Ruficoccus amylovorans: one gene and its partner. The protein of the gene in region 1 interacts with the protein of each later gene in a pairwise test. Links are inferred from orthologs where the notes say so. Each region holds a gene or a part of one and is shown in the gene's direction. Other genes may lie near its edges. The genes, in order: priA and ssb.

Evidence for each region.
Region 2: the proteins of priA (region 1) and ssb interact in binary tests that used the Escherichia coli proteins (3 or more experiments, as listed by UniProt). The link is inferred for Ruficoccus amylovorans from one-to-one orthologs.

What each region holds. Positions count from the first base shown.
Region 1 is NZ_JACHVB010000020.1:397,289-413,302, reverse strand. What follows is about bases 5,043-8,002. They hold priA (replication restart helicase PriA), read left to right. Parts: upstream 5,043-5,374; coding sequence 5,375-7,630; downstream 7,631-8,002. Other genes in these bases: H5P28_RS08225 (DUF7507 domain-containing protein), read left to right, coding at 5,043-5,191. In the rest of the region: H5P28_RS08245 (hypothetical protein), read left to right, coding at 1-35; H5P28_RS08240 (sialate O-acetylesterase), read left to right, coding at 54-1,607; quinolinate synthase NadA, read right to left, coding at 1,703-2,689; H5P28_RS08230 (Fur family transcriptional regulator), read right to left, coding at 2,768-3,256; more of H5P28_RS08225, read left to right, coding at 3,539-5,042; H5P28_RS08215 (DUF167 domain-containing protein), read right to left, coding at 8,014-8,295; H5P28_RS08210 (heme-binding domain-containing protein), read right to left, coding at 8,318-8,740; H5P28_RS08205 (hypothetical protein), read left to right, coding at 8,933-9,829; hisS (histidine--tRNA ligase), read left to right, coding at 9,948-11,264; H5P28_RS08195 (hypothetical protein), read left to right, coding at 11,499-11,969; H5P28_RS08190 (succinate dehydrogenase cytochrome b subunit), read left to right, coding at 12,500-13,324; H5P28_RS08185 (fumarate reductase/succinate dehydrogenase flavoprotein subunit), read left to right, coding at 13,327-15,276; H5P28_RS08180 (succinate dehydrogenase/fumarate reductase iron-sulfur subunit), read left to right, coding at 15,306-16,014.
Region 2 is NZ_JACHVB010000011.1:39,604-55,649, forward strand. Bases 13,037-16,028 are described here. They hold ssb (single-stranded DNA-binding protein), read left to right. Parts: upstream 13,037-14,302; coding sequence 14,303-14,755; downstream 14,756-16,028. Other genes in these bases: H5P28_RS01005 (50S ribosomal protein L25), read left to right, coding at 13,037-13,310; pth (aminoacyl-tRNA hydrolase), read left to right, coding at 13,344-13,934; H5P28_RS01015 (30S ribosomal protein S6), read left to right, coding at 13,931-14,236; H5P28_RS01025 (hypothetical protein), read left to right, coding at 14,908-15,540. Outside these bases: H5P28_RS00955 (hypothetical protein), read right to left, coding at 1-340; H5P28_RS00960 (hydroxyacid dehydrogenase), read right to left, coding at 471-1,478; H5P28_RS00965 (MFS transporter), read right to left, coding at 1,495-2,883; H5P28_RS00970 (glycoside hydrolase family 2 TIM barrel-domain containing protein), read right to left, coding at 2,941-6,195; H5P28_RS00975 (DUF6250 domain-containing protein), read right to left, coding at 6,568-7,254; H5P28_RS00980 (hypothetical protein), read right to left, coding at 7,410-8,249; H5P28_RS00985 (prepilin-type N-terminal cleavage/methylation domain-containing protein), read right to left, coding at 8,313-9,038; H5P28_RS00990 (hypothetical protein), read right to left, coding at 9,050-10,348; H5P28_RS00995 (LacI family DNA-binding transcriptional regulator), read left to right, coding at 10,581-11,714; more of H5P28_RS01005, read left to right, coding at 12,684-13,036. UniProt on the Escherichia coli protein: Plays an important role in DNA replication, recombination and repair. Binds to ssDNA and to an array of partner proteins to recruit them to their sites of action during DNA metabolism. Acts as a sliding platform that migrates on DNA via reptation.

The sequences.
Region 1 (16,014 bases):
TGGCCGAACGGTGCCGCGCAGAACCCGGCTTTTGATATTCAGCGACAAGAAACATGAAGAAACTGATTAGCCTGCTCCTGATTTGTGTTTGCGGTGCCAGTGCGCACGCGGTGCTCAAGCTGCCGCGTATTTTTTCGGACAACATGGTGCTCCAGGCCGGCGAACCTGTTAAAATCTGGGGCCGTGCAACTGCCGGAGCCGGGATAAGCGTCCGCTTGGGGGAAGACGAGGCGTCCGCCGTGGCCGATGACGAGGGCCGGTGGAGCGTCGAGTTGGGGCCGCTTACCGCGAGCAAGGCTCCCGCGGTCATGCGTATTGACGAAAATGGCGAGACGGGGGTTGAGATCGCCAATGTCCTGGTGGGCGAAGTCTGGATGACCGGCGGGCAGTCGAACATGGAGTTGGGTATCCCATCGACCTCCGACTGGCAACGAATCAAGACAGAGGGAGATTATCCGCTGATTCGCTACTTCTGGCAACCGCGCACGACGGTGGCGGCTGAACCGCAGGAGGACTTCAACCCCGAAAGCAAATGGCTGGTCTGCACGCCGGAAAATCTGGAAAAGTACCGTTTTCACTCTGTCGCGGTGTATTTCGCCGAGGCGCTGATGAAGGACCTCGATACGCCGGTGGGGATGATTTCGAGCGCGCACGGCGGCACGCCGATGCGGGCCTGGGTCGATCAGCAGACCGTATCGGAGTCGGAAGATTTTCGGGCTATCTGGGAAGACTTTCTCAAGCGCCGTGATGCCTACGACTATGAGGCCGCGCTGAAGCAGGTGGAGCGCACCCGTGCCGACTACGAAGCAAAGGTGGCCGCTGCCAAGGCCGCGGGTAAACCGCTTCCCCCGAGGCCGTTCTCGATCTCCGAACTGCACAAGCCCTGGCCGGACAGCCCGGATGCCTTCCGCACGCCCGCTTACCTGTTCAACGGGAAAGTGGCCCCGGCCGCAGGCTACACCGTCCGGGGCTTCCTCTGGTACCAGGGGGAAAATGACGCCAAGGCCCCCTCATCGGCAACCTTTGACGCGCAGTTGAAGGGTCTGATCGGGGCATGGCGGCGTGCCTGGGGGGACGAGTCCCTGCCGTTTATTTTCGCGCAATTGCCTTCGTACGATTCGTCGGAGTGGGAAGAGGTGCGCCAGAAGCAGACAGCGGTCTTTCAGAACGGTGAGCATATCGGGATGGTCGTCCTCATCGACGAAGGCGAGGAGAAGGACATTCACCCGAAGAACAAAACCGTTGTGGGGCGGCGCATGGAGCGGATCGCGTTGAAGGATGTCTATGGCCGCACCGACATCAACGCCTACGGCCCCTTGATCGAGGAGGTGGATTTTCAGGGAAAAACGGCGGTGCTGGCTTTCGACCTCGACGGTTCGCACCTGCGCCCGGTTTCCGCCGCGACAGGCTTTGAAGTCCTCGCCGCCGATGGCACGTGGAAACCCGCTCACGCGGAGGTTTCAGGAGATTCCGTGATCGTGCGCCCGGAAGTCAGCGGCAAGTTTACCGGCGTGCGTTACCTCTACACCCCGTGGGCGAAACCCTTGGCCAGCGTCTTCAATACCGACGGCCTGCCGCTGGCCCCGTTCGTTGTCGCACAGGAGTAATTATCGCCCCTGGGCTGCGGCACCACTGCTCGGGGTAGCGGCCTTTCTGGCCGCGTAGGGGCGTAGCCCTTCAATGCCACCGGGTGCAACCCGGATTAGGTGCGGGACCAGTCGAGCATGCGCTTGATCGGGGCGTAAGCCTTCTGGCGAATGGCTTCGTCCATGGTGATCTCGGGCTTCATGTCGCGGAGGCAGTTGCGAAGTTTTTCCACCGTGTTCATCTTCATGTAGCGGCAGTCGTTGCAGGCGCAGGTTTCGGTCGGCCCGGCGATGAAGACCTTGCCGGGGATCTCGCGGCGAAGGCGGTTCAGCATGCCCGTCTCGGTGGCGACGATGATTTCGCGCGAGGGGTGGGTCTTGCAAAAGCCGATCATTTTCTCGGTACTGCAAACCTCGTCGGCCATGTCGCGTACCGCCTCGACACACTCGGGGTGGGCGACCACGGGCGCGCCCGGGTACTGCGCCTTGACTTTCTCCAGCGCGCGGGCGGTGAAGAGTACATGCGCGTAGCAACTGCCCGGCCACAAGCGCATCTGGCGGCCCGTCTGGCGGGCGACCCATTGGCCGAGGTTCTGGTCGGGGACGAAAAGGATTTCCCGGTCGGCGGGCACCTGCTCGACGATTTTGACGGCGTTGCCCGAGGTGCAGATAACGTCGCTGAGCGCCTTGACGGCGGCGGAGCAGTTGATGTACGCGACGACGTAAAGGTCGGGGTTGGCCTCGCGGTAGGCGGCGAGTTTTTCCGCCGGGCACGAGTCCGAGAGCGAACAGCCCGCGTCCATTTCCGGCAGGAGCACGGTCTTGGACGGGTTGACGATCTTGGCCGTCTCGGCCATGAAGTGCACGCCGCAGAAGACGATCACGTCGGCGTCGGTTTCGGCGGCGTTGTAGGCCAGGCCGAGGGAGTCGCCCACGTAGTCGCCCACGCGCTGAATGGCGTCCACCTGGTAGTTGTGGACGAGGATGACGGCGTTGCGTTCCTTCTTCAGCGCCAGGATTTCCTCCTGGATCGCGCTCAAGGGCTCCTCGGGCCCGTCAAGCGAAGGCATGGTCATCGGTTGGAAGTCAAGCGTCGCGCTCATAGGTAAAGATTTGTCAGCGCCGGTGTGCAGTCAATACCGGGAGAGAATAAATATCGGCAAGCGGGCAGGGGGCCCTGCTTACTTGGCGGCGCGTTCGCAGACGCCGGTTTCGGCGCGAAACAGGCAGTGGGCGTTGACCTGAAGGCGCTGTGACTCGGGCTTCATGTTGAGCTTGTCACAGACGGTTTTGCCGTACCATTCCATGAATGGCGCGTCCACTTCGAAAATTTTACCACAATCTTCACAAATCACCTGGGCCTGAAAAGTACGGGCCTGACGGTTGGAGTGATAGTATTTATTATCGTGGCCCACGTCGATTTCACGGATCAATCCGCTCTCGGTCAAGATGGGCAACGAACGGTAAACCGTGGCCCGCGAGACCGAATCGTCAAGCTGCCGGGAACGGTCGAGCAGATCCTCCGCCGTGAAGTGGTCATTCAACTCGAAGGCGGCATCAAAAATCGCCATACGCTGATTGGTGACGCGTAAGCCCTTGCTGACCAGGAACTTTTTAAAGGTATCCCGGGGGTTCTCGATTTCGACGGTTTGCTCGTTTAGCACGGTCATCTTTTTTAAATGAGACTAAATTGACACAGGCGCGGGGGTGGGTCAAACGGTAATTGGCCTGTGCGATGTTTTTTTTCTGACGTTCAGGAATTAAGCGTGTGGGGTTCCGGCCGATTGATTCCCCGTTTTGTCGCTCCCTGGATGCTGCAGGCCACTATGCATCATCATTTTGGGAGTTGACAGTCCTAGTTATCAAGGGCTTGATTGCTAATTACGTAGCCGTGTGCTATGTCTAGCGCTCAGGCTTCTTTAAACCTAATCCTAAATCAAACCAAGATCGCGATGAAATTGTCACTCACACTGCTGAAGTCCCTCTGGGTTCCCGGGGTACTGTCAGCCGCACTTCTCCTTACTGGTTGCGAATCCACCAAGACCGTTTCGGGTCCTGAGGCTTCCGCCGGTCCCGAAGGTAATGTCCACGGCTATTCCCAAGTCGAGGGCAAGGCTGTCCAAACCAAGGCCGACAGCTCCAAGGCTGCCGACAAGTCGATCATCTACGAAGATGACCTCGTCGTTGTCAGCAAACAGTACCTGTCCGGTTCCATGGCCGGTTCGCCTTTCACCTACAAGATCAACGTCAAGGCCAAGCAGCCCGTCACCAATGTCGTGGTGAGCGAAATGCTCCCGGCTGAGATCAAGTTCCAGAGCTCCGACCCGAAGGCCAGCATGGACCAGTTCGGGATGCCCTCCTGGGATCTCGAAGCCATGAAGGCTGGCGATCAGAAGGACATCACCGTCACGGTGGTTCCCTCCAAGATCGGCAACTTCGAAGTGTGCAGCGTCGTCCGCGCCGACCCGATGGTCTGCCTGCCGATTTTCGTCGGCAAGCCGGAAATCACGCTGGCCAAGGTTGGTCCCGCCGCGGTTGAACTCGGCAAGGACGCCAGCTGGACCATTACCGCCAAGAACACCGGTAATGCCTACGCTGACAATGTCGTGATCACCGACAAGCTGCCCGAAGGCTGGACCGCCAAGAGCCCGCTTTCCAAGAACGTCGGCAGCCTCGACCCGGGTCAGACCGCCACCATGACCGTTGTTGCCACCGCTACCAAGCCCGGCAAGTTCGTCAACACCGCGACCTCGACCTTCGCCCAGGGCGAACCCGTCGTGGCCACCGCTCCGGTTCTCGTCCAGCAGTCCAGCCTCAAGGTCACCAAGACCGGCCCGGCTAACGGCTACATCTTCTCTGACGTGCCGTACACCATCACCGTCACCAACGACGGCGACACCACGCTGAACAACATCCTCGTGGTTGACACGCTGCCGACCGACAGCTTCGTCATCGAAGGTCAGCTCGCCAAGAGCGCCACCGTCAAGGACATTGACAATGGCGGCCGCACGATCGTCCCCTCGATGGACCCGACCCGCAATGTCTGGGGCTACTGGCGCCCGGGCAGCACCAATCCGCAGACCGACGACTCGGCTGACGTGATTGAGTGGACCATCGACACCCTGGCCCCCGGAGCTTCCAAGAGCTTCACGGTCAATGGCTATGCCACCCGTCCGATCACCACGACCAACAACGTGACCGCCAGCACCGGCGAGATCAAGGAATCCGCTCAGGCCGTCACCGTGTGGCGCGCTGTCCCGGGTATCCACAGCTCCATCCGTGACTCGATCGACCCGATCCAGGTCGGCCAGGAAACCACCTACACGCTGAACGCCCTGAACCAGTCCTCGTATGAGACCTTCAGCGTCACCAGCCAGAAGGTTAGCATCCCGAGCCAGCTGAAGATCATCTCGGTCAGCGCCGGCGGTGTCATCTCCGGTCAGACGGTCACCTTCCCGCAGGTCTCCCTGGCCCCGGGTAAGGAAGTCACCCGCTCGATCACGGTCCAGGCTGTCAGCGCCGGAACGGTCACCACGAAGGTGGAAACCATGACCAACTTCCGCGACGACCCGATCCTCGACCAGGAATCGACCACGATCTACTAAGATCGAACGTCACCCAAGTTTCCGAGAGCCCGCACAACTGTGCGGGCTCTTTTTTTTCAAAAATCACCCTCTCGCATAACCCTCAATGCGACTCGTAGCCGGAATGAGAAGATTCGCGCCGGTGAAAGCGTTCCGCCAAGGAATAGGGTTGAAGACCCGCCTGCCGTCCATTCATGGTGTGCTATGCCCGAGGCCTCCGCCCACATCATCGAAGTCCTGCCCATCGGAGGCCCGGAAAAACCGCTCGCCTACGCGGTCCCGGCCCGGCTTAAGGGTTGCACGGCTCCCGGCGCGTTGGTCCGCGTCCCACTGCTAAACCGCTCTCGTCTCGGTCTGGTTTGCGAGGGACTGAGCGAAGAGATTGACCCGGCCCGGCTCAAGTTCGTCCACGACGCGCTTTACGACGAGCCGGTAGTTTCGCCGGACCTGCTCAAGCTCGCGCTCTGGCTCTCGCGTTACTACGCGGCCAGCCTGGAAAGCGTGCTGGAGACGATTGTGCCCGCGCCGGTGCGGGCCATCATGGCCCCGAGAACGACCCGCCTGCTCGCGCTGGCCCACACGCCGACGCCGGAGGAAATGGATGCGCTCGTGCGCCGCGCTCCACGCCAGGCCGACCTCGTGCGCTTTCTGGAGCAGCAGCAGGGGCCGGTTCCGCGTTCGCTGCTGATGAGCCGCCTGAAACTTTCTTCTCCCTCCTGCGATGCACTGGTGAAAAAGGGCCTGCTCAAGGAGGTGGTGCAGGAGGATGCGAGGGAGGTCTATACGGACGATCTTGGCGAGGAGGAGGCACTGCCGACAAAGGAAGTCACCTTGACCGAGGAGCAGGCGGCGGCGCTGGCCGACATTGAGCTGAGCCTCGACGCGAACGAGTTCCGCCCGCACCTGATCCACGGCGTCACCGGCTCGGGCAAGACGGAGATTTACCTGCGCGCGCTGGAGCGGGTGGTGGACGAGGGCGGGAGCGTGATCTTTCTGGTGCCCGAGGTGGCCCTGACCCCGCAGACGGTCGGGCGGCTGCGCTCGCGTCTGAGCAAGCGCGGGGAGCGTGTTGTCGTCTGGCACAGCCACTTGAGCGCGGGCGAGAGGGCTGACGGCTGGATGGCTATGGCCCGGGGGGAGGCGAGGGTGGTGGTCGGAGCGCGTTCGGCGATTTTCGCTCCGTTGAAAAATTTGAAACTCATCATCGTGGACGAGGAGCACGAGCCCGCCTACAAGCAGGCCGAGTCGCCACGCTACCACGGCCGCGACGTGGCTGTTTATCGTTCGATGCTGTGCGGGGCAGTCTGTCTGCTGGGCTCGGCCACGCCCGCCCTGGAGTCGCTCTACAACGTCGAGACCAAGAGCTACCGGCTCAACCGCCTGAGCAAGCGCGTGGACGACCGCCAGCTTCCCAGCGTCCACATCGTGGACATGAAGCGCGAACGCCTCAGCCCGCAGGGAGCGGCCACGATTTCCAGCATTCTCGCGGACAAGCTGCTGGAGCGCTTCGAGAAGCAGGAGCAGTCGATCCTCTTTCTCAACCGCCGCGGCTACTCTACGCGCATGATTTGCCCGGATTGCAGCTACGTGGCGGAGTGCCCGCATTGCAGCGTGACGCTGACTTACCACCGCACCGACAATCGCCTGAAGTGCCACATCTGCGGCTATCAGGAGCGACCGACCAAGGGCTGCCCCAAGTGCGGCTCGGCCAAGTACCGGGGCATCGGCTTCGGCACGCAGCGGATCGAGGAGACGGTGCAGAAAATCGTCCCCCGCGCCCGCATCATGCGACTGGACACGGACACGATGAGCAAGAAGCACCTGTTTCGGAAAATCCTCTCCGACTTCCGCACCGGCAAGCTCGATATTCTCGTGGGCACGCAGATGTTGGCCAAGGGACTGGACTTCCCCAACGTCACGCTCGTGGGCATGGTCGATGCGGACATTGCGCTGCATGTGCCAGACTTCCGGGCCGCCGAGCGGACTTTTCAGTTGCTCGTGCAGGTGGCCGGGCGCGCCGGACGCGGCGACAAGGCGGGGGAGGTCGTGGTGCAGACTTTTATGCCGCACAGCCCGCCGATCCAGTACGCGCGGCGGGCTGATTTCGAGGGCTTTTTACAGGAGGAACTGGAGCAGCGCCGCGAGTTTCACTACCCGCCGTTCCGGCACCTGGTGCGGCACTTGTTTCGAGGGCGCAACCCGGAAAAGGTCGCCTTCTTCGCCGAGCAATGGTCCCGGCAGTTGGAGGAGCGGCTGGAAAAACTCGGCCACAACGTCGAAATCCGCGGCCCCGTGGCCGCCCCGCTGGAAAAAATCAAGGACACCTACCGCTTCCACCTCTGGTATTTTGTCGGCAACGTCTCGCGTATCCTGCCCGACATCGTCGCCCTGCGCAAAGACTTCCCGATGGACGAGGATGTCGTCGATGTGCTCGACGTGGACCCGGTGGACCTGGTTTGAATGCGGTCACAAAGGGCACGAAGGAGACACGAAGAGCACGAAGTTTCTTTGAGTAAGAACTTGCCCGCGAAGTCACGCGAAGAAACGCGAAGAGGGGGAGCGGCAGGACGCGGTCCTGCACCTGTGATCCTATCGGATCACTGATGCCACCGCTAAGGCAGTGGCATGGGCAGCGATGATTGTCGCCAACCCAAACGAAGTCCGCTCACCTCATCTGAGGGCCTATTATTCTTGTAGGCAAATTAGCATTGACTGCGAAGTGCATAAAAAAAGCCATTTCCGCTCTTCCCGGCCTTCCTGTTAAATCTCTTTAGCATCCGGGCCTTCGTGCGCTGCGTGTCTCCTTCGTGCGCTTTGTGACCGTATTTTATCGCCCGCCACGTTTACGCCTGGTCGAGGCGCTGGCGGATCGTTTCTGGGGTGAGCCCAGTGATTTCAAAGACCTTGGCCGGGGAGGTGTCGCCGCTGACCAGGCGTATTGAAGATTCGGATACACCGAGCCACTGGGCCAGCAGGGTGGTTACCGCCTTGTTTGCCTTGCCGCGCTCGGGCAGAGCCTGGACTTTTATCTTGAACGACTCGCCCAGCCAGCCCGCCGGTGCGTTACGGGAGGAGGAAGGCACCACCTTGACGGGCAGGCGGACAGGGCCGGGCGAGGCGGACACGACTCTTTTAAAATTCAGGCTCTTAATGCAGGTCGAAGGTGGCCTTGAGTCCGGCGGCGAGCTCTTCTTTTTCCTCCGGGGTCAGCTTGGCCTCGGGGTGCATGGGCAGGTAGCTTTCGAGGGGCATCCAGCCTTTTTCGACGGCCTCGGCGGCCTCGTCGTAGCCGCGCCCGAAGCCCTTTTCATTGATGTTGAAATGCTCGCGTCCCTCTTCGACATGGTGGGCTATCCAGGCTGAGACAGGGTAAACTTTCGAATACCACGGCCAGACGGTTTCGTTGCTGTGGCAGTCGGCGCATGCGCGGGTGAAAAGCTCCTTCGTGCGCGGCGAGTTCCAGGTCGGCTCCACCTGGACGGGGGGATTTGTCCGGGCGACCGGGATAAACTGGATGCCGATAAAGGCAAGAATGAGCAGGGAGATAATGATGCGGAGGGCTTTTTTCATGGAGAGATATTGTCAACCACGGCAGGTCAATGGCAAGATTTCGATTGCGTTTGAAGTAGATTAAGTTGTTGATTGAGATTGGGTTTCAAAAGCTGGTTTGCTCTTTGGGTGGCATGAAACAAACGCGCAAATCAAGGGACGGATATTGCCATTGCTTTTGCAGGATAAGTTTCTCAATTTTCGCGCATGTGTATGTCTGAGCGTGCAAAAAAGGTCAGAAGTTTTGCTCTGGTGGCCCTGATCGGGGTGTTGGCGCTTCCCGCGCTCCGGGCAGAGACGTATCTAGTCAGCAGCACCTTTGCCGGGGATACCCGCTATGCGGTGCAGAAGCTCTTTGACGGTAACGACGACGATCTGTGCTGGGCGGCCACGGCCAGTAACCTGATCCAGAACTGGCAGGACCGCTGGCTGCAAAACGGTGGCACGATCCCCGCCGGGACGCCGAACGGAATGGTGACGCAGATAGCGTATTCGACGGATGTGTTCGCGACCTTTGTCAACAACTGGACGAATGCTGGCGGCGAGAGCTACATCGGCATGCAGTGGTGGTACACCGACTCGTACACCTATTTAGCGGATTCGTCGGAACTGAAACCGGGCGCGACCGGCGGTGCCTACTGGATCGACCTGGGGCTGGACAAGGACGAGATTTTCTCCCACACGGATCTTTACAATGACGAGATGCCGGTTGAGGCGTCGCTATTCACCGACTGGCTGGACGACCTGGTGGGGATGAATTATCTGGCCGCGCTGGGTATCTTTACCAATGCCGGCGACGCTCACGCCATTCCGGTCTGGGGCTACGAGATGGTGGACGACACACTGACGGGCATCTGGATCTCCGATTCCGACTCCGGGGTCGAGAGCAACTTCCTCGTCGATGTGTACTGGGACAACTCTTTCAACGGCTGGCTGCTCGGGGACGCCCACACGTCCAATCCCGATGTGACTTATACCGGGTGGTTTGTCGGCGACATGGACATGTTTGTCCTGCCAATGGTGCCCGAGCCTTCGCTCGTCGCCCTGATTCTGGGCGTACTCGTCCTCGGGCGCGTTGTCCTGCTGCGCCGCCGTGTCCGTGGTGCGTGATCGCGCGCAGGAGGACAGTAGAGGGCGTACGTTGCCTGAACGGCATTGGTGGGTTGGCTTGAGATTGGGCGATTTTTACCGTTGCCAAACCCTCGGTGGCGGCATGCTTTGAAGCGCTATGTTTCAGACCTTGCCCGGTTTTCGTGAGTTTTATCCGGAGGATTGCGCCATCCGCAATTACATCTTCGGCCAGTGGCGTCAGTCGGCCCTGCGCTTCGCTTTTCAGGAGTTCGACGGTCCGCTGCTGGAGCCGCTGGAACTGATCACGGCCAAGTCCGGCGATGAGATTGTCAGCCAGCTCTTCAACTTCGAGGACAAGGGCGGCCGCGCCGTCACCCTGCGTCCCGAGCTGACCCCGACCCTGGCCCGCCTCGTCGGCGCCAAGGCCGGAAGCATCAAGCGCCCTGTCAAGTGGTTCGGGATCGCCGAGAATTTCCGTTACGAAAAACCCCAGAAGGGCCGTCTGCGCTCGCACTACCAGTTCAACGCCGACATTTTGGGCGAATCCTCGCCTGCGGCTGACGCCGAGATCATCGCCCTGCTCATCACGGCGTTGTGCTCCTTTGGCCTGAGCGAGAAGGAATTTGTCCTGCGCCTGAGCGACCGTGACCTGTGGTTGCTGCTGCTGGAACAGCACGGGCTGACGGGCGACATCGCCACGGGCGCGCTCAACGTCATCGACAAGATGGAGCGGGAGTCGCCCGAGTCGCTGCTCAAGATGATGGGCGAAAAGCACGTCCCCGGTGCCGAGGCCGTGCTGGCCGATGCCAGTAAGCTGGTCGAGTGCACCTCGCTCGAAGCGGTGGAGAGCTTTTTTGCCGGGCGTGAGAACAACGTCGTCACCGGCGAGCGGGTTTCCTCCCGCCTGGATCAGTGGCGCGAGTTGCTCGGTCATCTCCATGCGATGGGACTGGGCGGCTTTATCCGGGTGGACCTGGGCATTGTCCGCGGGCTGGCCTACTACACCGGCTTTGTCTTCGAAGCCTTCCAGACGGTGGGCAAGGGCAGGGCACTGGCCGGCGGCGGACGCTACGACCACCTGGTGGAAAAACTCGGCTTCCAGGCCATGCCGGCAGTGGGTTTCGGTATGGGCGACGTGACCCTGCGTGACCTGCTCGAAGACCAGAAGCTCCTGCCCGACCCGAAACCCGAACTCGACGGCTACGTGGTCGTGGCGGGCGGTGAGAACGAGGCCCGCGCTGCGCTTCGCGATGTGGCCGCGCTCCGGGCGAAAGGACTCAAGATCGACCGCCCGCTCAAGCAGCAAGGCTTCGGTAAGCAGTTCAAAACGGCCGGACAGTCCGGGGCCCGCTTCGCGCTGATTTACGGCGAGGTGGAAGTTGCCGAAGGCAAGCTCAAGCTGCGTGACCTGGTCAGCGGCGAGGAGAGCCTCCTTACTGCGGACGAAGCCGCCAGCCGCATGCTTCAGGGCTGAGAGACGGGGCGGTTTTCACACCTTCCGCTTCCGTCGTGCGTAGCTCCGCGCGACTTGCTGCGGCTACACATCGGGGATGTTGTGGCTTGTAAGGGTACGGATTTTTGACTACTAATTTTAGGTGGTTTGCCCCCGCGACGCCTAACGGATAATACCGGCAGTTGTCGCTAATAGTCCCGATAGGCATTTTTCCCAAAAAAATGCTATTTTAGAGATGCCTGCCTGAATACCCCAATGAAACTCAAGACCCTGATACTCCTGCTCCTGCTTGGGGCGACATGCTACTTGTTTTATGGCTACGTCACGACACATTTCAGCCAACCGGCGCTGGCTTACAAGAGCTACGTCTCCGCACTGATCGAAGGGGACCGTTCGCAGGCGCGGGGGGATATTGTCAATGATGAGGCCTTGCGCGCTTTCGATACGCATGCTGAGCGCATGCAGCACCTGGGCGGGACACCCCGACTGATCTGGTACGAGTTCATCAGCCGTAAAGAGTCGCCGGATGGCAAAACCGTGCAGCTCGTGGTTTTGTGCCATGTGCGGGTTGATCCCGAAGGTGAGGACACGTACTGGGGGAAGGAGGACCGCCGCGACCGGCATTACGTCACGCTGATGAAGGTCAACTCCGCCTGGAAGGTGGCCAGCTTCGAAGATTCATCCACCCTCTCGGGGGAGAGTGCCAGAGCCATGAAACGTCGCTGAAAATGCCCGTGAGCTGGCATTCGTTTTGAACTTTCAGCCATCCTGACGTGTTTTTTGCTGACAAGCGTAGTTGCCGTTTTTTGCGGCCGGATTTTTGACGCTTCTTTGGATCGCGTGGATGCGAAGTCGGTGAAGCCGGAATAACGGACATTTGTTGTGTTCCGAATTGCTGCGTAATATTAGAATTTTTCAAGCTTCATTTGACGGGGCGATTATCGCGTTTGCTTATTATATATCGGGGACGAGGGCGGATCGAGTTCATCTGAACGGCATGTCTTTTTCAGGATTTTTTGCGGCTGACCGCTGTCCACCCCGCACGGGAATTTGCTTCGCCGGGAGTCGGGTGAAGATAGAATTGAGACCCATTCGCGTTTCTAATGCTGGGTTTTGATTAACGTATCTAATCCTGTGAAAATTATAAACTTATACCGAACCTGATTGCTTGAGTACAGTTGCATCCACTGGATGTGTCGTTCAAGTTGCAGCATAAGCAAAGGTTATGGGATGCGCCCATGGCCGTCGCGAGAACCATGAGTGCTGCCAAGAAAGTAATTCTCCCTTCACTGGTCAAAAAATACCTGATGGCTGGATCAGGCATCATATTGGTGTTGTTCGTCCTCGGACACATGCTGGGCAACCTGCAATTCTTCGGTCCCCCGGAAATGATCAACGCCTATGCCTACCATCTGCATCACCTGCCCGGAGCGCCGGTCACGCTGTGGCTGATCCGGCTTTTCCTGCTCGCGTGTGTGGTCGTCCACATTGCCATGGCAGTCCTGCTGGTGAAGGAAAACCGGGAAGCCCGCCCCCAAAACTACGCCAAGCAGGGTTTCCGTGAAACCGACTACGCCGCGCGTACGATGCCGATGAGCGGGCTGATTATCCTGGCCTTTATCATCTTCCACATCCTGCAGTACACGGCCCGCGTAGTGCCCGAGCACTACAACGAAACCATCGGGCAGGCCCCGATCGAGGTCTCCCACGTGCATCTGGAGTACTTTGACGTTTACGCGATGATGGCCAAGGGCTTTTCCAGTCCGGTGGTCTCCATCTTCTACATCATCGCCGTCGGCCTGCTGTGCATGCACCTGACCCACGGGGTCACGAGCATGTTCCAGTCCCTGGGCTTCCGCAACGAAGTCTGGCGCGGTCGCCTCAAGTGCCTCGCCTCGGCCTACGGGCTGTTCATTTTTATCGGTTTCGCCTCGATCCCGGCCTCCGTGCTCTTCTTCGGCCACGGAAAGGCTTACCTGGCCGAGAAGGAAGCCGAGTGGGCCAAGGCCCCGGTTGAGGTCTCCGTCAATGACGCGCAGGCCGCCAACACGCAGTTCGTAACTTTGAACGAAGGACGCTAAGCATGAAGCTCGATTCAAAAACTCCCGAGGGTCCGCTCAGTGAAAAGTGGACCAACCACAAGGGGCATAACCTGAAGCTGGTCAACCCGGCCAACCGTCGTAAATACCACGTCATCGTGGTCGGTTCCGGCCTGGCGGGCGCTTCCGCCGCCGCCTCGCTGGGTGAGCAGGGCTATCAGGTTTCCTGCTTCTGCTACCAGGACAGCCCGCGCCGCGCGCACTCTATCGCCGCCCAGGGCGGGATCAACGCCGCCAAGAACTACCAGAACGACGGCGACAGCGTCTTCCGGCTCTTTTACGACACGATCAAGGGTGGCGACTACCGCGCCCGCGAAGCCAACGTCTATCGCCTGGCCGAAGTCAGCAACAACATCATCGACCAGATGGTGGCGCAGGGCGTTCCCTTTGCCCGCGAATACGGCGGCATGCTGGACAACCGCTCCTTCGGGGGCGCGCAGGTCTCGCGTACCTTCTATGCCCGCGGCCAGACCGGCCAGCAGCTTCTGCTCGGTGCTTACCAGCAGTTGAGCAAGCAGATCGGCCTGGGGCAGGTCAAGATGTACAACCGCCACGAAATGCTCGACCTCGTGCTCGTGGACGGGCACGCCAAGGGCATCATCACCCGCAACATGGTCAACGGCAAGATCGACCGCTGGGCGGCCGATTGCGTGGTCCTGTGCACGGGCGGTTACGGTAACGTTTTCTTCCTCTCGACCAACGCGCAGGGTTGCAACGTCACCGCCGCCTACCGCGCCTACAAGCGTGGCGCCGGTTTCGCCAACCCCTGCTACACGCAGATCCACCCGACCTGCATCCCGGTCCACGGCGACCAGCAGAGCAAGCTGACCCTGATGTCCGAGTCGCTCCGCAACGATGGCCGCATCTGGGTGCCCAAGAGCAAGGATGCCGCCGAAAAGGTACGCACCGGCCAGCTCGACCCGAACGCCATCCCCGAGGAGGAACGCGACTACTACCTCGAGCGCAAGTACCCGAGTTTCGGTAACCTCGCCCCGCGCGACATCTCCTCGCGCTCGGCCAAGGAAGCCTGCGACGACGGACGCGGGATCGCCCCCGGCAGCGGTCTGGGTGTGTTCCTGGACTTCCGTGACGCCATCAACCGTCTGGGCGAGAACGTCATCGCCGAGCGCTACGGCAATCTCTTCGACATGTACAACCGCATCACTGCGGCCAACCCGTACAAGACGCCGATGATGATTTACCCGGCCGTTCACTACACGATGGGCGGCCTCTGGGTAGACTACAACCTTGAGAGCAATATCCCCGGCCTCTTCGTCGGCGGTGAAGCGAACTTCTCCGACCACGGTGCGAACCGCCTCGGGGCCTCCGCCCTCATGCAGGGCCTGGCCGACGGTTACTTCGTCCTGCCCTACACGGTGGGCGACTACCTGGGCCGCTGCGGCATCCACTCCGCCGGCACGATCAAGAGCGACGCCTCCGGTTTTGCCGAGGCTGAGCAGGAAGTCACGGACCGCATCCAGCGCCTGATGAGCATCAAGGGCAAGGAAAGCCCGCGCAGCTTCCACCAGCGCCTGGGCCACATCATGTGGGACCACTGCGGTATGGCTCGCGACAAGGCCGGACTGGAAAAGGCCATCGAGCTTATCCCGCAGTTGCGCGAAGAGTTCTGGGCCAACGTCAAGGTTGTCGGTGGCGAGGCCGAGCTCAATCAGGAGCTGGAACGCGCGGGCCGTGTGGCGGACTTCCTCGAATTCGGGGAACTGATGTGCCGCGACGCGCTGATGCGCGACGAGTCCTGCGGCGGCCACTTCCGCACCGAGCACCAGAGCGAAGAGGGCGAGGCCGTCCGCGACGACGACAAGTTCGCCTTTGTCGGTGTGTGGGAATACCAGGGCGACAATAAAGCCCCGGCCCTGCACAAGGAAGAACTCGTTTACGAGGAAGTGAAGTTCACGACCCGCTCGTACAAGTAAGGCATTAATCATCAGCCAAGTATTTAGCTATGGATCTGCACCTGAGAGTCTGGAGACAGAAAAACAGCGACGAGCCCGGTAAGTTCGCCAATTACGAGCTTAAGGGCGTGAGCGAGGATTCTTCGTTTTTGGAGATGCTCGACATCCTCAACGAGCAACTGATCGAGCAGGGCGATGAGCCGGTGGCCTTCGACCACGACTGCCGTGAAGGTATCTGCGGGATGTGCTCGCTCGTCATCAATGGCATGGCCCACGGTCCCGAGCGGGCCACCACGGTCTGCCAATTGCACATGCGCCACTACAGTGACGGCGACACCATCACGATCGAGCCCTGGCGCGCCAAGCCGTTCCCGGTCGTGAAGGACCTGATCGTGGACCGTACCGCCTTCGACCACATCATCCAGGCGGGTGGCTTCATCACGGCCCGTACCGGCAGCGCGCAGGACGCCAACCAGCAGCTCATCTCCAAGCCCATTGCGGACAAGGCGATGGACGCGGCGGCCTGCATCGGTTGTGGCGCGTGCGTGGCGGCTTGCCCGAACGGTGCGGCCATGCTCTTCACCTCGGCCAAGTGTTCGCAGCTCAACTTGCTTCCGCAAGGCCAGCCGGAGAAGGATCGCCGTACCCTGGCCATGGTCAAGGCCATGGACGCCGAAGGCTTCGGCAACTGCACGAACTACGGTGAGTGTCAGGCCGTTTGCCCGAAGGAGATCACACTCGACTTCATCGCCAAGATGA
Region 2 (16,046 bases), on another replicon or contig:
TGGCGATGACCGCATAACTGATCCGCTGTTCTTTCGAGACACGGTTCATCGACTTTTCATGCAACAACCCCTTGATGTGATCACGAAGCTCCGGCGTGACCTTGGTGTGCTTACGCCGTTGGGGCAGGGCTGCTGTCTCACGCTGAAGACGAACGCCATACTTCTCGATCAACGCCTCCACCAGTGCCTTGGGCGTATCAAACCCGCTCTGCTTGACGAGAGTGGCAAGCTTGGCCTGCGCCGCCTTCCGTTTTCTCTTTTGCTCCAACAGCTGCTGCTTCTGCTTTTGCAGTTTCTTCTTCTCCTCTTCGAGGCGTTTCAATTCGTTGTCAATGTTCATAGAAATAGAATGTATTCGTATAGGTGCTATGATAATCGCGTTATTTCATTAACACATTATATTACTAAACAAGCTATCGACTAAGGAACTACTTTATAGATCAACATAGAAAAGCGGGGTTAAATGCCGCTTAAGCCATGACCATAGCCTTGTCTCTCAATATCTGAAACCTCAGCGGTTCTCCCGACAGATAACGCTCCAACTCATCAACCATCGTCCGCCCCAACCGATGGCACTCCATCCCTTTGCTACCCGCAATGTGGGGTGTGAGCCAGACATTCGGAAGCGTATAAAGTGGCGACTCGGGAGGCGGCGGCTCCGGCCAGGTCACATCAAGCATAGCGTAGAGGTCGGGACGCTTATACAGGGCCGCAATTAGTCCTGGCTGATCGACAACCGCCCCGCGCGCAGTATTGATAAAAGTAGCCCCATGCGACATGGACATGAAAAGCTCATGGGTGAGCATACCTTCCGTCTCCTTGATCCAAGGGGTATGGCAACTAACCACATCTGAACGCTGAAACACTTCCTCCAAGGAGCACATATCAACACCAAGCGCTTTCGCCTCGGCAGACTCCACAAACGGGTCGTAAGCAATAACCTGTACATCATATTGGCTCAGTCTTTCGGCTATCATGCGTCCGACGGCACCTAGCGAAATCAACCCGATAACAGACTTATACATACCCGGAAGAACTAAACTATTACTTGCCGCAAAGCGTCTCGACGTCCGGGTTTCGGATGCGAGCCTCCATGCATGCTTCGTCGCTAGAACAATCTGAGCCACGGTAAATTCACACACCGGAATCGCATTGGCACGGTAAGCACTGCTGACTGTGATATCTCGGTCCCAGAGTAAGTCCGTTGCGAAGCCGCGGATTGACCCAGCGCCGTAGAATATAGCTTTTAGTTGGGGAAACGTCCCAAGGAACACTTCATCGACCAGCGGCATGTCCCACCCCGAAAAGATGACCTCAACCTGCTGACATATGCCAGGGTATTTCAACCAGTTCTCCATTGTCATCACGGGTTCCAAAACCTCTGCCAGTGAGGAAATATCGCGACGTTCCTCCGGCCCATAAATAAGATCGTAGGCATAGGGCCGAAGCAGGTAAACGGCTTTAGGTTTTTTATTCATGATAAAAGGGTGTGGATTATTCCGGGGCGGAGTAACTGCCGGTGCCGCCCAATTCCGTGAATCGGCGATAGACATAAAATGCGACCAGTAGCGCGGATGCCGACAGGATCAATCCGGCTGTAAATGTATACCGGTAGACATTCCCTGAGAGATCGATGATCGTTCCGACCAGAGGCCCGATTCCCACCACACTCATCGAGGTAAAAATACCGGCAGCCGAAGCAAACTGGGCAAATTTCTCATGGGGGTACAGTCTCTGGCCAAGGGACGCTGAACTTGTAAAGAAGCAGCCGGAAAGCACTCCATGCGCGACCCATGCGACCAGGAAAGACTGTTGAGTATCGGCTAGCAACGAACCCCACAACGTGGCCAGCATATACCCGAACAGTGAAACCATGGCCACACGCAACGGGTGAAAAACATCAACCAGCCAACCGATAAAGAAAGTGATCGACAGGGAAATCCCGTACGTCAACGCCAGAGCCTTGCCGTAAAGATCCATACTGATATCTAGACTTCGCGCATAAGGAAGGGCGAAAATGTTGACCGGGTAAAAGGAAATCGTGGCCAGTGTCATCATCACAAAGATGGACAGGTAGTAGGGATTGGTGAAACACTGGCGGCAGTACAACCTGACTTCGCTCCAGAAGTTCCCAATAATCCCACAGGTGCTTTTTTCTCGGGACGGCGGAGGAGGATATTCTCCCTCTTTGACCCTGAAACAGACCAGCATGAAAGAAGTCCCGTAGAAAACACCAACGACGATCAGGATCAGAGTAAAGTGCGAAGGAGCCTTGCCCATGATCCAGTAGTTGAAAATCATCCCGTCGATCAGGCTGATGGCACGGAACATGCCGTAGAAACGCCCCAACAACTCCTTCGGGACGACATCGTTGATCAACCCGCCAAAAACCGCCTGCCCGGCGATGGTCGCAAACTCAAAGAAAGCCCAGAAAACGCTGAAACAGGCAACCGCGACCACCCACTCTTCCTGGTCCGGGAAATGTCCATGTACCCAAGATGCGATCAAAGGAGTCACCCCGATCCCTATCATCCCCAAGGCTGCCATCGGGGTGGTTATCAACAGGAAGGGAATGCGCCGTCCCCAGCGACCACGATGCCGGTCGGACTTCACACTTATAATTGGCCCAAGAATTAATCCGATGGCGGCGGGAAAGGAACTAACGATCAGGCCGAATACTAGATTCGGAACCTCAAGGCTACTCAAGTACCACTGCGACAATGGCCCGACAGACCGATCCCGCATTGACCACGAAAAGTCTCCCAACAACAACCAGAAGAAAAGTATAGCTAATCCGCCCGAGGTATAAACAAGGGTCCCGACAGACCAAGTTCTCGTAGTCGTGCTTTGTTGAGGAGTCGATTTATTGTAAGGCGCGAGCATTATGTAAGTTGTTCGTCAAAAAAGTCGGCGTGGAATATACAGCTAGGTCAGATTGGCTCATCCGGCGCCCGCGCCGGCAGACAGTTCAAATTCAAAGCTATAGGTCCCCGGAATCTTGCTCCGGTATGCTTCATGCACGGGCGACCCCCAACTGGTATCTCCTCCCACTCCCATCATCCAGCCATCCACGTGAACCGTCAGCGCATCTTCCTTATTCAAAAATGCATCATGCGTGGCGTTTTCCATATTCTCATCCGTACAGGTCCAAACGCTCACGCCCAGTAAGGGTAATGCAGCGGCCTTCAGATGGAGAAGTCGATCTTCCCCTTGCTCAGGGTACAACTCCAGCCAGCGAATACCGGTGCGATGCCCATTCTCCTGAGGGCGCACGTACGGCGTCTGCCAATTCGCCACAGACAACTCATGGATGCCGACCCGAGCCCCGCTGAGGCGATCGCAGTAGTTTTCCTGTGGCCCCCGCCCATACCACTTCGCGTGGCTAAAGCGCGAAACCAGAGGCAGCACCAGCCCAAAACGTGGAAGCTCTGGCGTTCCTTCACCCAGGCGAAGCTCACCGAAAATCCTCAAGATACCGTCATGAGAAAGTGAATACACGAGAGCGATCGATGCGCCAGCCAGAGCAGGGTCCTCAAACAAAAACCTCACCCTGACAGATTCTGCGCCGGCAGCCTCTCCACGCTCGAACGCATGTACCGTCATCCGATTCGCCGCCATCTTCCAAGCCCCCATTATTTCAGGCACCTCCCACCCGATATCGCTGTCGGTGGGCACACGCCAAAAACACGGTCTGATGGGTCCACGCAGATATTCCTTCCCCTGAAGCTTGATCGACGACATTTGGCCTGTCGCGGCATCAACGAGCACTTCAGCCCCCGCCGCGCAAAGCAGAACATCTTGCTTCACCGGTTCCCATGTGTCGAAACGCAGGAGAGCAGGTGCCCATCGTCCATCGCCACAGTACGATGGGAGATGGAGGGGGATTTGCTCCCATGCGACACAATGACCGGCAGAAGCCCACGATGCCCCCTCGCGCAAGCGAAAGACCATCGTCAAAAAATATTCGGCCATTGGATCGTCAATGACTCCTGGCGAAATATCGAGGGTAGCCCATACACTTTCCCCGGGCAGGGCCTCCAGACCAACAAGCCCTCCGTCAGCGACCGCGTATCCATTTTTCTCAATCACCCACTCCCCGGAGAAGGTCGAAAGAGGAAGAAAGCTGTAATGATTGCGTATCTGTACCCGCCCCTGCTGAAGATCGTCTGAACTTGAACGGAAGCTGATCGACTGAAGGACTTTTTTTGCCTCCCAATAATGCGGACGCGGATGCCGCTCGGCGCTTACCAGTCCTTTACAGCAAAAACGTCCGTCGTTCGGCTGATCACCAAAATCTCCGCCGTAGGCATGAAAAAGCCTGCCCGCCTCATCCTTCTTGAGCAGCGTCTGATCGGCCCATTCCCATATGAAGCCTCCCCACAACTCGGGATGCGCATAGAAAATATCCCAGTAATCTTTAAAATTTCCCAGCGCATTGCCATGGGCGTGCGCGTACTCATTGGCAATAAAAGGCTTCCCCGAGGGATAGATGCCATGCTGCTCCGGACTACCAAGTTCGCCGTGCTCACCTTTTCGCACAGCTTTACCCGCCAAATGATCAAGCAGCCACTCTGTCGTCGGGTAGGTTTGACTGTCGATGTCTCCCGCGAGATTCATATCCGCATACTGGATAAGCCGCCGCTCAGGATCGAGCCGGTGCGCCTCCTCACGCATTCGAAGAAACACCTTCCCGTAACCGGCCTCATTACCCAGCGACCACATCACGACGCAAGGCTGGCCACGGTCCCGCACGACCATCCGGCGCAATCGCTCAACCGTCATCGGCTCCCACAGCAGATCATCTCCCGGCAGTACACATTTATGATAACTCAGCCCGTGGCTTTCGACATTGGCCTCGTCCATCACCAGCAGACCGTGCCGATTGCACAGCCCGTACCAACGCGGGTCGTTTGGATAATGCGATCCGCGCACGAAATTGAAGTTGGCCTGCTTGATCAGGTGGATGTCCCGCTCCATGTCCGCCGCTGAGACCACATAGCCCGCTTCCGGGTTAGACTCGTGACGGTTGACGCCCTTGACTTTGATCGGGCGCCCGTTAATCGCAAGTTGCTGTCCAAGGACTTCAATACGGCGGAATCCCACATCCATTCGCCTTGCCTCGATCACAATTCCCGATTCTTCATCTACCAGTTCAACCAGCGCGGAATACAAGTAAGGGATCTCATGGGACCAGAGCTTGGGATTTTGCAGCGTGACTTTTTTGCTAACGCCTTCATCGGCCTTAATCTTTTCGGCAATCACTGGAGCACCCCACGGCTCATTACCTTCCTCGTCGTGCAGGCATACGCGGATGAGCAAGGCAGCCATACTCTGGCCTAACCGCCTCAGGTTAAAATGCAGGGCAATGGACGCCTCCTCATAATCATCGGCCAATGCAACTTCGAGATGAAAGTCCCAAACCGTAACCGCTGGCGTACGGTATAAAAAGACATCGCGGAATATACCGCTGAGCCTCCACATGTCCTGATCCTCCAGATACGATCCCGCGCAATAGCTGTATACTTCAACCGCTAATAGGTTTGAGCCGACATCAGGCGTGAGTAGGTATTCAGTAATATCGAATTCCGCCGGCGAGCGTGAATCCTGACTGTAGCCAACGAGGTGTCCGTTCACCCACACGTACATGGCAGCGCTCACTCCAGCAAAATGCAGCAGTACGCGCTCACCACTACCCTCAATCCAATCGTCAGGCACTTCAAACCACCGACGATAGGAGCCGACGGGATTTCGCTGCGTGTACGCAGTATAATGAGGAGGAGGCTCGCTCATGACCCGAGGCGGGTCCGGCTGAAATGGATAGCAATGATTCGAATAGATGGGCACGCCATAGCCATGCATCTGCCAACACGCAGGTACTCTCAGACGCTGCCACGATTGAGCGTCAAAGTCTGGCCGGTAAAAATGCGCCGGTCTGGACGAAGGTTCTGGTGACCAGCAGAAAGACCAGGCGTCCTCGCTGTTGAGCGACTTCAGCCAAGGGGAGTGGTCATAAGTGCTCGCCCAACCCGATTCCGTATCGGGAGTTGGCCACGAGGTGTTTCGGGGAGGCAGTTTTTTGATCCCGGTTACCAGAGGATTCTCAATCTCAGGGAGCCCCTTAAGCGAGTCATTGACCGCAGGGTGAGTCCTTGCAGAGCTTTCTGAAATACTCGAATCCCGAAGTAATGCTTTCATTGGAGAGCAACTCCGGTTGATGCATCAAAATCCTGAAATAGAAAACTCGACCAGCCCTTTCCGTAATCGAATTCCTGCCGCAAGCATTCCACCTTTTGGCTGCATTGGGGGGTATTGGACGATGCAACGAGTATGCAAAGGCACGCTAACACGCCAAATAAACATTCAGAATGACTTTTCATGCTCACACGATTAATCTTAATGGAGGTTATAACGCTACTTCGCCGGAATTTAGGGGCACTGTCGATAGACGTTAAATCGTACATACGAATCCAAATTGATTACAGCGCTACCCTCCGTCAGAATCCTGAGATCCAATCGCAACTTTGCCTAACCATACCATACAATAAATATGGTATGATCATTAGCTATTTAATTGCGATCATGAGCCAAAATACGGAAATTTCTTATTTTTAGGTGGCTGTTAAAAGTGCGAATCCCAAACCATCCGGATTTCAAGAAATCAGGATCATAGAAATCAAAAATCACGTCCCCATCTCTAATATAACGGACTTTTCCATCTATAGCTTCCAGGCGAATATGATAAACCTTTTCAGACATCAGAAGATACTCATCGGATCCCAAATCATGCTCTGGCAAAAGGGGTTTTTCACCATTTCCCGAGTAGCGGCGAAAACGGGTTGTTGTATTATCATTCCCACCGTACCCAACGTAGTACGTTTGCAATATATTATATGTTTTAAAATCGCCTGTCCTGCCATGATTTTCAAAGAATAAATCGTTGGGATGACGTGGGTCACTGGCCATCCAGAAACAATTTAAATCTGACAATCGGTCATAATCACCTCCGGCGTCAATTACCTCAGCATCGTATGTAATAACAACCGGGGCGTTCAATCGGTATCGAAACCATACAGTACATCCTTCTTTATCTTTGATTTCTAAGCAGCCATCTCCTGATATGATGTCTCCGTCCCCCGCTTGCTCGATGACCCAATTATTCAATCCTCCTTCGAAGCTATCGCCCCATTTGCATTCTCCGAAACTCACAACACACGTACTCATGGCAATAAAAACCAAACTAAATAAACGTAGCATATTTAAAATGCATTAAAATTCACAACGGAATCACCACCAACACCAACGAATAACATCATCCCAACCTCAAGGTCGAGATATTCCTATTAGCACCATTTGGTTGCGCACAAACAGCACGCAACCAAACGGCGTTATTACCCTAAAACCAGTATCTCTTACGACTTGCGTTTCACCCGTACTGCTAGAGTCAAAATCAATGCAACACTGAGAAAAATAGCCATTGCACCTGCGGGTTCGGGGATCGGTGAAACCGAAACATCGCTTAGAATAAACACCGAATCATTTGCAAACGCTTGCTGATTAAATCCAAGTAAGAACGTATCGAAATCGTAGGTAACAGGATCGATATCGGTTCCAGAAAAACTGACGCCTGCATATGCAATTGTATACGACAACCCGTTGGATGTCCTTGTCAAAGTAAGGGAAAAATCATACGTGGAGCTTGTTGAAATTGTACCACTGGGGTAATTCACAGAATCAATGGTAGTCGCCCCAAAAAGAAGACCAGAGTAGCCGGAATCTGAACTACGCTCTTGAAAATTAATGCTCATATCGCTCACAGCTCCAATAGGCCCTTGGGTTACAAAGCCAGAATAGTTTTTAAACAAGTTACCCGTAGACGGCCCCCATGTGGTAGCGTCCGAGGTCAATTGCTTGCCGCCGGAATTATAAAGGCCTGAGTAGAGGGTATTGCCCCATCCTCCGCCAGGGAAAGAAACACTTGGGGTCGTAAGTGAAAAGCTCAAGGTAACACTATCGCCTGTATTCTGGAGTGAGACTTCAGGAAAGTAAGCTACAACTCCTGAATATACTGTCTGGCGAGTCGGAAAATTTATCTCCAAGCTTCCAGACGATTCGCTAACTGAGCTGTCGCTTGTATCGCTCCCGGAGACCCAATACCAGCCGCCATCTAGAATCGTTGCTCCATTGGCTGCTGTTGCAATGACAACGGATAAAACGATAACGTTCACTAATTTAATATTCATAATGCTCATAGTCTTAGGGTTTTTGTTGTTTTATATATTTTCTACCACAAATAGTTTATCAAAAAAATACACTCAATATGATGAGTAATAATTTTCATTTAATACCTCACCAGGCCTAAAAGAATCCACATGGCCATCAATAAAGACAGCATTACATGATCCATTGTGACGGTATCTAAAATATCCATAATTTGAACTATCATCGACATCCGGATCTGCTTTGGGAGATAATATACCTTTAGGGTCTGGCGGAGGCGGATTTCTTTTCCACCTAAATGCATAAGAAGAGCTACCTGACCACTGCGGAACCTGTCCGCTGTCGGCAAAGAAAATGACATTCTGTGGACTTGTTATCGCATTTAAAAGAGGAGGCGAAGAATCCTCAGGACCAGCCACCAAGGTATTGTTTATACAGTATGTAAACCTCAAATAGTATGTCGGTTTTTTTACATCCAGCGTCCGCTCCGGACATATAAACACCTCGCACTCTTTGGTAGATCCTTGGCTTTTATTAAAGCCGACGTATGGCATCAGTAGCCAATTCCACCCCATGGACTGGTTGTCTCCACTGCGATAAGGAAACATTTTTCCACCGTTGTCCTGCACATAAAGCAGCCCTGCGGCACCAAGTTGGCGAAGATTGCTGCTACATCCAGCCATGCGAGCATTTGATATAATCCCCGATATTGCTGGAATGGCAATTGCCGTAAGGACAACAATCACTGCGACCGCAACAATGAATTCCGTCAGAGTAAAACCCCGCTTGCCCGTCGCAAAGTGTCTTTTGGCGGTTTTCATTATTTTCAAACTCAATTTTGACTGAATTGTTCTTCCCTCTGAGCAACAACCTTGAGGGGAGGAGGAGACATCCCCGCTAACTTATAAAGAGATTCCCGCACTCCCCGTGCGGCATGAACCGCATTCATGCCTCCCTGGCCAGGAAAATTCGAGGTACGCCAAAACAGGTCATTTGGACTAATCCGATAACCACTCAATCGCCTGTGGAATGCACCGTCGGAACTACGATATTTCTCCAACTCTCGGGAGGCTACATTGATAACAGTTACAATCTCTTCGTCACTTAGCGGCTCACCCGTCTCCTTTACCAAGGCGGACAGCATCTCGGTTGCGTTAAAAATAAATAGTATCTGATCAGTCTCCAAGTCTCCATTGAACCACCCTAAGGCAGAAGCTCTTAACTCTTTGGCTCGTGGAATGGGTTGCTTTAGCTTATTACAAAAGGCTATAAGCTTAAACGATCCGGAAATACGCACATTGTATGAACCGACACCAATCAAACCTGTAAGCGGATCCTGACGATCACGGACGTTTTCCAACGCCAGTTCTATTAGTGCGTCCCTAGTGGATGGCTCCAGGGTTTGGATTAAGCTTGCTTGCGAACTCAACGCATCCAGAGCCTTCCACGAGTTGTCCCAAGGTAGCTCATTCAACCATAGTTGAAAGGCCTCCCTGCTTTCGAGGAAACCTGGGATATTGGCTTGTTTGCTAGTTTTTCTGTTGGACGATTGCGAGGCTTCCTTGGCATCATCTGAGCCATTGGAATTCAACTGATCGACCGAGTTATTCGCCTGCGGTTCCCCTTCGGTGTTCCTGCTTTTGTCACCAGGCAGAGGATAGAGCGGCTCCGCCTTAAGTATGCGTAGCGCATGTAGAGAAAACATGAGCGCACGCCCCATAACACGGGGATTGTCTTTCATCTGAGGGTAAAATGGGTCCGAAAAGTACCCAGTCTCCGGATCTTGCCGCACTTGAAAGAACTGAATGATTTTGGCCCTCTGCTCCTCAGTCAATACGGAGAGCTGGCCGCAATTATCTAGGAAAAATACAGCCTGAAAGGTAGACTGGATGTCTGGCTCATAGGGCTGATCTTCGGTGCCGTCTTTAAGGCTCTCAGCCTGATAGAATCCACCTGTTTCCTCGTCATAAAGATGCAGTATCCAAGGAACCGTGTCCGCGTAAATTGCATCCAACCGGGCCATCGATCCCTTGACAGATTCGGACGCGGAAGATGCTAACGCCTTACCAGCGAGTAAACAGGCTATTACAATCAGGCTGGGAGATATTAAGCGTTTGATATGTTTTCTCATTGGAGTGGGGTCGGTTGATGTATTACCGCACGGCCCTGTTGACTGCGCATACAAGCAGTTGCAGGTCGTAGAATATCATGTATTTGCCCAAAAGGCCGGCTAGGTATATGTTCAAGCAATGGGGTTATTGGTGATTACTACGCCATTAAGCCTAGTTCTTCGCAAATTGTCGAGTGACTCAGAATCGTACATACGATTTTAATGCTTGCCTAGATCTTGGGTGTTATGGCTTATGAAGGAATCAGCCATGTGTGCCTCCAAAAAAAACGTAGGTCTCAAGGACATTGCCGAAGCTACTGGCTATTCACGCATTACGGTCTCCTGCGCTCTGCGCTCCTCGCCCAAGGTCAAAGCCAGTACCGCCGCTATCATCAGAAAAAAAGCGTCCGAATTGGGTTATGTCCCCGATCCGCGTGTTTCCGCAGTGATGGCAAGCGTACGCGCAGCAAAAAAGCGCTATCAGGAGCCCCTTGCTTGGCTCAACGCCTCCCCCGAACGGTGGTATTGGCGGGACTACAAATGGTTGACCCCCTACATGGAAGGGGCTCAAAAAGAGTGTGCAGCGTTGGGATACCGGCTGGACGATTTCTGGCTGTATGAGCCTGGCATGACAGAAAAGCGGATGTCGCAGATACTGATCAATCGTGGCATTCGCGGAGTCATTATTACGCCCGCGCCCACTATCCTGGGTGTCTCCCACCTGGCCTTCGATTGGGAACGCTTATGCGGCATCACCTTTGAGAGCGCACTTCATTCCCCTCGCCTTCACCGTGTCGCACCCTCTTATCACTACAACCTAATGCTTGCCCTAAAAGTATTACGCCTAAATGGCTATAGGCGTATTGGCTTGTTCATGCATAATCTTGAGAACCGCCGTTCCCAAAACACCTATTTGGCAGCACTGCATTACTTTCAAAAAGACCTCCCCAAGCATGAGCAGGTACGGCCTTTAACCTTCAAAAGTATCTGGGGGCTTCCCAATGAAATTCAATTTTCCAAATGGGCTGCCGAGGAAAGTCAGAAACCAGATCAGGGAAATTTACGCGCAAAGCCATTGGGTATGCTCAGGGACTGGATAGCAAAGGAGCATCCAGACGCCATTGTCGTGCAGAACCAGAGTATAATAGAGTGGTTAATTGAACTCGGATTATGCGTACCCAATGATATTGGTGTCGCCCACCTGGCCTTGGATGACGACTGTGCGGACTGGGCCGGAATCTGGCAGAACAAGCGGCACATTGGTGCCCAGGCAGTCCGCGAATTAATCACCATGCTTCAAACGAATCAAATCGGACCGCCTGAGATCTTCCACGAAACTTTGATCCGTGGTAATTGGCGCTATGGAAAAACAATAAAATCGAGATAGCTTGTCACGGGGGACTCTGTAGAATAGTTGATTTCAAGCGCCTTTGGATAACGACAAAAAATGGCTTCCGAAACAGGCAGGCTCGGGGCGAGGCTGACGCCTTGTTAACTTATTTTGGGTCTCTGGCTGAGAAACGGAGAAAAACGGCCATTTTGGGGACTGTGGGCGAAAAGTGCTTAACAGGCCGGGTTCTCCGATGGCGGGGAGAGGGAGGGCGTGGCCATGCGGGCGGGTTTCGTAACCCTTTGCTGACAGCGGGATATAAAAAATCCCGAGCCAAACGTGGTCTCGGGTCTCTGGAGTCAATCGGAAGCGGGGAGAGTTTCCGAAAGGAAAACTTGGCTGCCCGGGCTGGGATCGAACCAGCGACCAAGTGATTAACAGTCACCTGCTCTACCGCTGAGCTACCGGGCAACTCTTGTATTGCGGAAGCGGCAAAAGAAACGGGAGGCACAAGGGCTTGGCAAGCATGAATTTTTCATTTTTCAAAAAAACAGCGCTCCCAGAGCCTTATAGTCACGAATACCGAGAGATTCATCCCTCGGAAATAGAGCGCCTAAAGGGCGAATTGAAAGCAGTTAAGGATTCACGAAGTAAATCTCTCAACATCGGGAGCCCGCCAACCATACGTAGGATACTACAGATGGAATAAGACCACTACCAGTCTCAACCGGGCATTATGCACAAGGGTAGAAGCAATCGAAATCGGTGGTGAAACATCACCCTCAAACCTTCTCTCGCCATCCCCTTCCAGCGTAGTCCAGCCATCCAGGCCAGTATAAGGCCCAAGAGCTAACAGCAGCCAAAAACTTAAACGCCACAATTGACGCGAGAATTCTCCAGGCAAGCACTGCACGCGAACACAGCCCTCGCTTCGGTGAAAAAGTTTGCCTTGCTTTTCGGCGTCGAGCCCTTACCTTTTCCCGTTTTTCCACATCGCCGGCTCGGCCGGTCAACAGAAAAACGATTATGTCAGAACACATCCTATCCGTATCCACACGCGAGGGCCAAGGCCGGGGCTTTGCCCGCCGCCTGCGCGCACAGGGCAGCATCCCTGCAGTCATCTACGGAAAAAGCGGCTCCAACAAACTAGCCGTAACCGAGAAAGACTTTTTGCTGCTCATGCGCGAGATCGGTGGCTCCGCTACCATCGTGACCCTTGAGAACGACAAGGGTGGCAAGACCACCACCCTCATCCAGGCCGTGCAGCGCAATCCGCGCACCGACCGTTTCGAACACATCGACTTCCTCGAAGTCAGCGCCAACCAGACCATCACCGCCCACATCCCGGTGCACACGCACGGTGAAGCCAAGGGCGTCAAGACGGGCGGCGGCTCACTTGAGATCTCCCTCCACGAAGTGGAAGTCTCCTGCCTGCCCAAGGACCTGCCCGAGCAGATCGACCTGGACGTCTCCGGCCTCGACATCGGCAACACCATCCACGTGGCGGGACTCCCCGAGATCAAGGGCGTGACCTACCAGGGCGACCCTGAAACCGTTGTGGTCATTTGCAATGCCCCGATGGCCGAGGAGGCAACCGACTCCGCCGAAGGCGAAGAAACCGCCGAAGGCGAAAAACCCGGGGAAGAGGCTTAAGCCTCCCTCCCCTCTTCACGTTCTTTTACAGTCATGTCTATCGCCGTTATCGTCGGCCTGGGAAACCCCGGACCGGAGTATAGCGGTACCCGCCACAATATAGGCTTCGCGGTGGTTGACGCCCTCGCGACCGAACAGGGAGCGGCCTGGAAAAACGAAAAAAGATTCCAGGCCGAAACCGCCAAGGTCTCCCTCGCCGGCCAGTCTGTGGTGCTGATGAAGCCGTTGACCTATGTCAACGACAGTGGTCGCGCCCTCGGGGCGTGGCTGCGCTTCCACCGGCAACCGGCTTCCGCAGCTATTGTCGCCTATGACGAGATCAATCTCGAACTTGGGCGGCTCAAGCTCAGCCTCAACGGCAGCGCCGGCGGGCACAACGGCATCTCCAGCCTGCTGCGAGATGCCGGGGCGGGATTCCTCCGGTACCGCATCGGTATCGGCGGCAAGAGCCACCCGGCGATGGACTTAAAAGACTGGGTCCTGGGCAGATTCACCGAGGCGGAAAACGCCCTCATAACTGCCCGGATGCCCGACTACCTGAAAGGCCTGCATCTGCTCCTGTCACGGGGCGTCGAAACGGCCATGAATCAACTTAACACCCGATCCCATTCCGAACCAGCATGAGCGACACAGCAACCCAGAGCCAGTACCTGGCCACCGTCATCCTCGACACCCGCAACTACACCGACGCGGTTGAAACCCTGATCGAAAAGATCAAGGACGGCTTCACCGCCATCGGCTTTGAAGTCGGCAAGGTCGAAAACCTCGGCCAGAAGGACTTCGTCCGCACTACTGACCGCCACTTTCAGGGCGGCATCTTCGTGCAGTACGCGCTGACCGGCCCGGCCGCGGCTTCGACCCAGATCCAGGAGAAGTTCCGCCTCGACAAGCAGGTCAACCGCATCCTCGTCCAGTCCAAGGACTGAGCGGAAATCGCTCCGGCAATTTGAATGACAGTTGACCCGCCGCTGGCGGGTCTTCAGGCTCCTTTCATGGCCTCATACAACAAAGTTATTCTTCTCGGTAATCTGACTCGCGACCCTGAAGTGCGCGTCACACCCGGCGGTATGTCCATCTGTAAATTTGGACTGGCCGTGAACCGCAACTTCACCACCAAGGACGGCGAGAAGCGCGAAGAGACCACTTTCGTGGACATCGACGCCTTTGGCCGCCAGGCTGAGGTCATTGCCAAATACCTCGGCAAGGGCCGCTCGATCTTCGTGGAAGGCCGCCTGCGCCTCGACCAGTGGGACGACAAAGGCTCCGGCGAAAAGCGCAGCAAACTCGGCGTGGTGCTGGAGAATTTCCAGTTTGTCGGCGGTCGTGACGACGCCGGGGCCGGTGGTGGCAATGGCGGTGGCTATGAGCAAAGTTCCCCCCCTCCCCGCACGACTGGACGCCAATCCACCCCAGAACCTGATGTGGACGAAGACGTCCCCTTCTGAGCCGAACAATCAACAACTTTTTCACAAACGGATTCGCAGCTGCGAATCCGTTTTTTTTGAGCGACACAGAATTTGGTCCAAATTTAGCCCTGTTTTTTACGAAAAAGAGCGACTTTTTCCCGAATTAGGGGTTTAAATGAGTCCATCCGACAATGATCCGGCTCCATCTCTCCCGTGGCTTACTCATGGTCCGCCAGGCCTTGCTGGCGGGCGTATGCTTGTGTGCCGCCGGAATCGCTACTGCTGATGAGGCGCTCGTTGAACACTCCCCCTTCCTGCCCCCCGGCTGGGGAGAAAAAAAAGTAACGCCGCCGGCCGCTATCACCACTGCCCCCAGCTTTATCAGCCGCCAACTGGAGTTCAAAGGGCTGATCGAGATGGACGGCGTGACGCGCTTCAGCATTTTCGACAAGAAAAACAACGTCGGGCACTGGGTTACAGTCGATGAGTCGATCAACGATTTTGAAGTTGTTCGCTACGACCCTCAAAAGCAGAGCATCCTGATTCGCTCCGGCGGCCAGACGGAGGAAATCGCCCTCGCCACCGCGGACGACAGCCCCATGCAGATCAGCGGGGCACCCGTCTCCTCTGTCCGGGCAACCGTCAGTTCGCGCCCGGTCGTCACCCTTCCGACAACGGGGAACAACAGCTCCGAGCGTAGTCCGGGCCCCAAAATACCACGTCGCCGCATTGTCCGCCCCGACGATGCTTCAAGTGCTGCCCAAGCGAACGACAAGCTCACCGACACCCCGGCAAGCCCCCTTCCCTCTCCCCCGTCCTCCTAGGTTTTTTCTATAAGGATTGAGTCTGTACGCCCCAACCAACGCTGCAGGCAGATTGCGGGTTCAGCCGGCCCTGCCCTTTCGCTGCTAAGGCATCGCGTCAAGGGTTGGCTGCTCTTTCCGCGGCGCACCTCTAGACCGGCAAGGCTCCCCTCTGCCTGCCCACTTGACCTCTGCCATTCTCAAAATCGTCAACAGGCCGAATGCCTTCTGATCAGGCATTAGACAACACCCATCTGTAGCGACTTTCCTGCATTTTTACGCATTCATGACTTGAATTCCGTAAGCAAACTGGCAATATCCCCGTTTTTCCGGTCGTTTAGCTCAGTTGGTTAGAGCGCTACATTCACATTGTAGAAGTCACTGGTTCGAGTCCAGTAACGACCACCATTTTGGGGTGTTTCATTCAGACCGGAAAATGCTGCAATTATGCGGCCTACAACCTGATTATAAATGGTTTCCGCAATCTTTACTTCCAATCCATCCGTGTTACGTTGTGACAGCAAAGG